Regions from separate parts of the Bacillus sp. NMTD17 genome, predicted to be linked through region 3. Evidence: predicted binding sites of a transcription regulator. Region 3 holds the regulator's gene; each other region holds the start of a gene.
The links. Region 3 encodes LexA, which represses DNA repair genes until DNA is damaged. Its sites were predicted from a motif close to CGAACATATGTTCG; they were not measured.
Positions count from the first base shown of each region.

Region 1: a site for LexA is predicted at 1,336-1,349, ahead of ruvA (Holliday junction branch migration protein RuvA). Genes of this name have one in related genera too.
Region 2: a site for LexA is predicted at 1,480-1,493, ahead of C6347_RS10530 (DNA polymerase IV). Genes of this name have one in related genera too.

Region 1 covers NZ_PVRH01000005.1:196,111-198,389, reverse strand. Annotated here, with positions in the region: gene ruvB (Holliday junction branch migration DNA helicase RuvB) at 1-655, opposite strand, end outside; gene ruvA (Holliday junction branch migration protein RuvA) at 667-1,272, opposite strand; gene C6347_RS15215 (intercompartmental signaling factor BofC) at 1,421-1,921, opposite strand; gene C6347_RS15210 (serine/threonine protein kinase) at 2,160-2,279, shown strand, end outside.
Region 2 covers NZ_PVRH01000003.1:181,890-184,168, forward strand. Annotated here, with positions in the region: gene C6347_RS10525 (YolD-like family protein) at 1-217, opposite strand, end outside; gene C6347_RS10530 (DNA polymerase IV) at 233-1,465, opposite strand; gene C6347_RS10535 (YfmQ family protein) at 1,616-2,065, opposite strand.
Region 3 covers NZ_PVRH01000002.1:33,447-35,725, reverse strand. Annotated here, with positions in the region: gene C6347_RS05305 (hypothetical protein) at 231-668, shown strand; gene lexA (transcriptional repressor LexA) at 716-1,336, opposite strand; gene yneA (cell division suppressor protein YneA) at 1,496-1,807, shown strand; gene C6347_RS05290 (YneB family resolvase-like protein) at 1,825-2,279, shown strand, end outside.

The DNA.
Region 1 (2,279 bases), on a different contig from region 3:
TTGGCGTGCCCCGGGAACGTCTTGCGATCTCTTCGGCTGAGCGAAGATCGATCCCAATCTCAAACAGCTCGGCTGTTCTTGCCACAATGTGAGCCAAATCTCTTTGCTCATAGTATTCCAATCTTGCATGTACCCCAAACCTGTCACGAAGCGGTGCTGTTAAAAGCCCTACACGGGTCGTGGCACCTACAAGTGTAAATGGCGGTAAATCAAGCCGTACAGAGCGCGCTGTATCTCCTTTGCCAATGACGATATCTAAACAAAAATCCTCCATTGCCGGATAAAGCACTTCCTCAATTGAGCGCTGCAAGCGATGAATTTCATCTATAAACAACACATCACCTGGCTCAAGAGAAGTTAAGATTGCCGCCAAATCGCCAGGACGTTCAATCGCTGGTCCAGATGTTGTACGCAGCTGAACATTCATTTCATTGGCGATAATCGACGCAAGCGTTGTTTTCCCGAGTCCAGGCGGTCCATATAAAAGGACGTGATCGAGTGTTTCCTGCCTCATGCGGGCAGCTTCAATAAACACACTGAGGTTATCTTTTACTTTTTGCTGACCGATATATTGGCTAAGTGTCTGTGGCCGCAGACTTTGCTCAATGGCTGATTCATGGTTGTCTGCTTCAGTTGAGACGAGCCGTTCATCCATGAGACATCACCCTATTTCAACATTTTTTGTAAAGCTTTTTTCACATATTGATCGGTTGTGAGATTCTTTTCTTCTTTTAATAATGGAAGAACCTTTTTAATTTCACGATCACCGTATCCAAGAACATTTAAGGCTTCAAGCGCTTCGTCTAATGCCGTTTGCTGCGTTTCGACCTGAATATGGTCCTCGTGATTAAATAGGTTGCCAATCATTTCCGGTACGACATCGGCTAGCTTTCCTTTTAGATCGAGAATGATTTGGCGAGCTGTCTTTTTGCCAACACCAGGGAACTTAATCAGGAACGCTTCATCTTCACGTTCTATCGCTGAAATGACAGCGCCAGGATCACCGGAAGCAAGAATCGCTAGAGCCCCCTTCGGCCCAATCCCCGTGACATTTAACAGTTTTGTGAACAGCGCTTTTTCTTCTCGCGTTTGAAATCCATATAACGAAAAAGCGTCTTCCTTTATGTAATGATACGTATAAATCGTTTCTTGTTTGTTTACTTGATAGATAAACGGGTTTGGGGTATAGACTTGATATCCCACTCCGCCGTTTTCAATGACAACATATTGCGGGCACACATAATCAATGGTCCCTTTTACAAACTCTATCACCGTTTTCACCTCTTTGACTGTTCTTCATTGTAACATAAATCGAGAAGAAAACCGCAATAAAAGTTAACATACGTTCGCTCAATGCATTTTTACGATAAAACCACGAAAAACAGCTTGCGGCCTTCACACCAGCAAGCTGTTACACGCTTTAAAACGATATTTCATTTCGGTAAGGCTTCATGACTTCAAGCACATGCTCAAATTCATCCTTTGTTCGAAAAGGAATGCCTTGCTCAAGCTGCTCCTCCACATGACTTTCTAAACGGGACGTATCAATTTGAAAAAAGAGATGAATAGGCTCCGCCCAGCCGTCAGGCCTTCCATGAAACGTAGAAATCACACCGTCCTCTGATAATCCGATATATCCATTTGCTTTACTTAATGGAGAGATATCATCAATTTGCTTTCTAAAAAGCGCAAAATCCTCTCTCTGTTCTACTAGCGTCCAGCCTTTATACTGTGCCCAGAATGTGTCTTTGTCTTCTAATGAAGCCCGGTGTCTTTCAATACTCACATCTCCGTCTAGATAGACTTTTTCAAGCTGCACGGTGATAGAGTTTGACTGCTTTTGCAAGTGTTCTTTTCCTTCCATATCCGCAGCGAAAAAAAGCACACTTGTCATGATAAGTCCTGTAACGAAACATTTCATCTTCACTTTCACTATTTACACCTCTTTAGAACATGAGATCGATGCATGACATATGTAGTTTGACCCATTTTTCTAAACATTAACCAAATCGATGAATGAATATATGGGAAGAGTCTTTCGTTGTATCCTTCATTCGTAAATGGTATGTTTTATACAATCCATTGCTTTATCGAATGACTCGGTTTTTTCATCATTCGTTTTTCAGCCGCATAAACTGAAACCAAAGAAGGTGAAGTCAATGTCAGATGTTAAAAGATTAGCCGAATCGATTCAGTATCATGAAGATAAACGTCTTCATAAGCTTGCCTTTAAACCGGCAGAGCTTGAACTGTGCGGCAAAGGAAGAAGTGCCTATGTC
Region 2 (2,279 bases), on a different contig from region 3:
CTGCTGCGGCATATGTCACGCAAATCGCTTGATCCTCGGTAATCGACTGTGTGATCAAAAAATTCATTTCCTCCAGCTGATCGGTGCTCAGCGGGGGAGGGGTGTACTCTTTTTTCTTCCGTTTTTGAGCAAGCAGCTGCTCCCGGTGCTCTGGAAGCATCATTCGGCTTGATTCCCACATGAGGTTGTATCCAGGTGTTAATTTATTGGGATTCATGGCTGTTCGCCTCCGTTATTTGTAATGTCCGCCAATTTTTTCGGCGCGGTGATACGCCTGCCCTGCGCTTGTCAGTGACGAAGCGTGCAGCAGGGCAGCAGGTCCATACTTCATGTGGATCGCATCAAATACTTTGCTGAGTTTGTCTTTTTGAACATGGTGATCAAATAAAGTCAGCTGATATTGGCTGTCAGACTGCAGCTGTGAGAGAGTAATCCCCACACTGCGAATGGGCTGGCCATCCCAGTGCTGCTGGCATAGCTGAATGGCTGCGTCTGCAATATCTGTCCCGTACTGTGTAGGTGAATGAAGCTTGATTTGTCTATGAAATCCAGTCGGATGAGAAAAATCAGCGCCTCTCACGCCAACAGACACTGTTTGCCCAAGATAATGCTTAAAGCGTGCACGTCTTGCCACTTCTTCACTCAATTCAAGAAGAGCGACTTTGATATCCTCAAAAGACGCATAATCATGGGGAAGAGTCATATGATGTCCAACCGCTTTTTGCTGATCATGTGTGTGAATGGTGACCGGAGAGGGATCATGCCCTAAAGCTGTTCGCTGCAAAAGCTCTCCGTTGATTCCCCAGCGTTTTTTAAGCCGGTCTAACGGATAAGCAGCAAGCGTCCCAATGGTACTGATGCCCATTCGTTTTAAATGGTGCTCCATTCGTTTGCCGACGCCAAATAATTTTCCAATCGGAAGCGGCCATAAATCAGCCGCAACACTGTCTGTACGAAGTTCATAGATACCAGATGTGTTTTTTTTAGCAAAATGGTCACAGGCCATTTTAGCGAGCACTTTATTAGGACCGATGCCAACACGTGCGTAAATGCCAGTCTGGTTCATAATGGTTGTTTGTATATTTTGAGCGATCTCGCGGGGAGACCCGAGTAGTGTCAGACTGCCTGTAATATCAAGAAATTGTTCATCAATTGAATAGGGTTCGACAAGATCTGTGTATTGTTCGAGCAGCTCTGTTATCATGACAGAGATATCAAGATAGCGCTGCATACGGGGGCGTACGACGACAGCTTCGGGGCATTTCTCCTGCGCTTCCCATAATCTTGATGCATTTTGTACGCCTCGTTTTTTAGCGAGCGGGCAGGCGGCAAGTACGACCCCGCTCCGCCGCTCAGGATCTCCAGAGACGATGAGCGGCACATCCTTCAAGTGGGGAGCCTCCACTTTTTCGACTGACGCATAAAACGATTGCATATCCACAAGCAGAATGGCTCGTTCATTCATTATTTTCACCTCTTAGAACATATGTTCCGTTTATATTGTAACCGTCAGGAGGCGAAATTGATACTGGTAAATCATTCAAAGAAAAGAGTGTAAATCCATACAAAAAAGACGAAGTGTCTTCCACTTCGTCTCATTTGATGCAACATTATTTTAAGCATGTGCCAAGTTGTGAGATGTTTGGAGCGGCTCAGAACGCAAACGATAGGCCGTCAGTTTTTTCTTAGGCTTATGTGTAAACTGCCGCACCACATCCACGTGGTCATCGTAATGATACAGATAAAGGGTCACATCATGTTTGCCAAGCTTTGTTTGCATGGTAAGCGGCGCAGGCCCTTCCTGCGGATGAAGAAAACGCTCTTCATCACCAGGATAAATATAATAGCGTTCAATAAAGATCGCATCATTAAAATGTCGAATAATTTCAGATACTTGCTGATCATTGAGCGGACGATCTTCAAACATGATCGTTGTTTGATCACTTGTTACTTTTGCATGCACCGCATAACGACTAAAAAGGCGTTCCACAACACCAGAAGGCAGCGAAGTGACAAGAAGCTTTAAAAGACTAAACACAACAAGTGAAGTAACAATCCAAACCAATATCATCATCTCCAATAAACATTTGTTACATTTCCTATATGAACCATCTTAACATACCAAAAGAATGAAACTTTCGCACAAAAAGTGAACTTTTTGAAATAAGTGTGAAGATTTAAAAGGAGATGACGGCGAAAGAACGAAGAATCAACAAAGCTGAAAGGAAAAAAGGCTGACACGTGATCTTTACAAACAATTAATCGAACAGGTAGACTAT
Region 3 (2,279 bases):
TATTACAAGTATTAAATCTAAATGTTTTTTATTTCTTTTCTTTCTATATATATAACGTTTGAGGGAGACAAAAAGTTTTCATTTTTTTATTTTTTCTTTATATCTACTATTTAACCGTTCTAAAGAAGAACAAAACGTTTTTTGGAAAAATTTTTGTTTGGACGTTCAACACGCTTTTTCATTTATGACATATACTATCGTGATGAATGTCTAAGAAAGTGGTGTTGAATATGTATTATCCGTATGAAGGTATGTGGAATGGTTACTCATATGACAGGCAGATGCAAGGATGGCCATCACTCCCTATTCCTCAAGTTGGAGGATTTCCAGGGTTTCCAATCGGAGGAGGAGGCACTGGACCCGGATCAAGCGGATCAGCTCCGCCAGCTCCGCCGCAGCATATCATTTCGCAGTATCAGCAAGCATTATCACAGCCTCAAAGCATGCAGTCACTTATTTCAGGGCAAACAGGTGGAGGCCAGCAATCTGTTCAATTTGCAGCGGGATGTAATAGAAGATGGACGATTGTGTTCATGAGAAACGGTCAAGTGTTTTTAATGTATGTCCTATCCTCACAGCCTTTCGGGAGAACAACTGGCTTTATTTGGCCAAACTTTACATTTGGTTCCTTCCCAAGCTCGCGTATTCTAGCATATTCTTGTTCATAAAAGAAAAAGCCGGTTCTCATCAGCAGCTGATGAAATACCGGCTTTTTTTAGTGAATATTTCTAAATACGCCAATCACTTTACCTAGTATACTTACATTCTGTAAAATAATCGGTTCCATAGATGGGTTCTCTGGCTGTAATCTAAAGTGTGTATCTTCTTTATAGAAACGTTTCACTGTCGCTTCATCTTCCTCTGTCATGGCGACGACAATATCTCCATTGTTAGCGGTGCTTTGCTGACGCACAATGACATAGTCCTTGTCCAAAATTCCTGCATCAATCATACTTTCTCCCATAATTTCAAGCATAAATACTTGTTCATCTGGTGCTGCAAAAGTCTCTGGAAGAGGGAAGTATTCTTCTACATTCTCAACAGCCGTAATAGGCAGGCCTGCTGTTACTTTTCCGATGACTGGTACGTTCATTACAGCACTCTTAGGAATATTCATTTCCTCTTCATCTAGTACTTCGATCGCTCTAGGTTTTGTTGGGTCTCTTCTAATTAAGCCCTTTGTTTCTAGTCTAGCTAAATGTCCATGAACCGTTGAACTGGATGCTAGACCGACAGCTTCTCCAATTTCACGAACGGATGGGGGATAGCCCTTACTTTTTACTTCTTCTTTGATGAATGTCAGGATATCGAGTTGTCTTTTTGATAGCTTCGTCATCTTTTGCACCTCAAAACGTCAATTTTAAAGAAATTATAGCATGTTTTTCCTAACAGTACAAACATAGGTTCGAAAAAAACGTTTGACAGAAACGTTTGTTCGTATTTATAATGAGTGACAGAAAGAGCGAACACATATTCTGTTAGGAGAGATGACATTATGAGGTTAAAAGAATCTATTATTTTTATTGGGGTATTCTCATTCATCGTTGGCATATTTCTCTCACTTATTGCAGTCACAAGCCATAATGATCCAAATCAGTATGTTAAAATAGAGGTTCAATCAGGTGATACTCTTTGGGGGTTAGCTGATCAAGTAAACGACAGCAAATCAATCGACAAAAATGCGTTTATTGACTGGGTCACTCAGCACAATGATCTTGCTTCAACGGAAATCCAGCCTGGTGACATTCTTGTCATACCAGTCAAAAAAGAGCATCCAGTCGTATATCAACTTGCAACAGTACAATAGAAAGGTCGATTGAAGTCATGAATGCAATCATCTATGCGAGAGTAAGCACTGTCAAAGAAGAGCAGGAAACCTCGCTGAAGAGACAAGAAGAAGAACTGCTGGCTTTAGCTGCTATGCACAAGATGAATGTGGTGAAAGTCATCAAAGAAAAAGCAAGCGGATATGATCTAGATCGTGATGGTGTGTTTGATATGCTAGCTACACTAAAAGAAGAGTCAATTGATGCCGTTCTTATCCAGGATGAAACGCGTCTCGGAAGAGGACAAGCAAAAATTGCGCTTCTTCATTGTCTTTTTAAAGAGAACGTAAAGGTGTACAGTACGTTTCATAGAGGCGAGCTTGAGCTTTCAGAAGCAGATGAAATGGTTATTGAGATCGTAGGAGTAGTTGAAGAGTATCAACGAAAAATTCATAACCTGAAAATCAAGCGGGGAATGAGAAGAGCTGTTGAGCGCGGGTATCAGCCCGAACT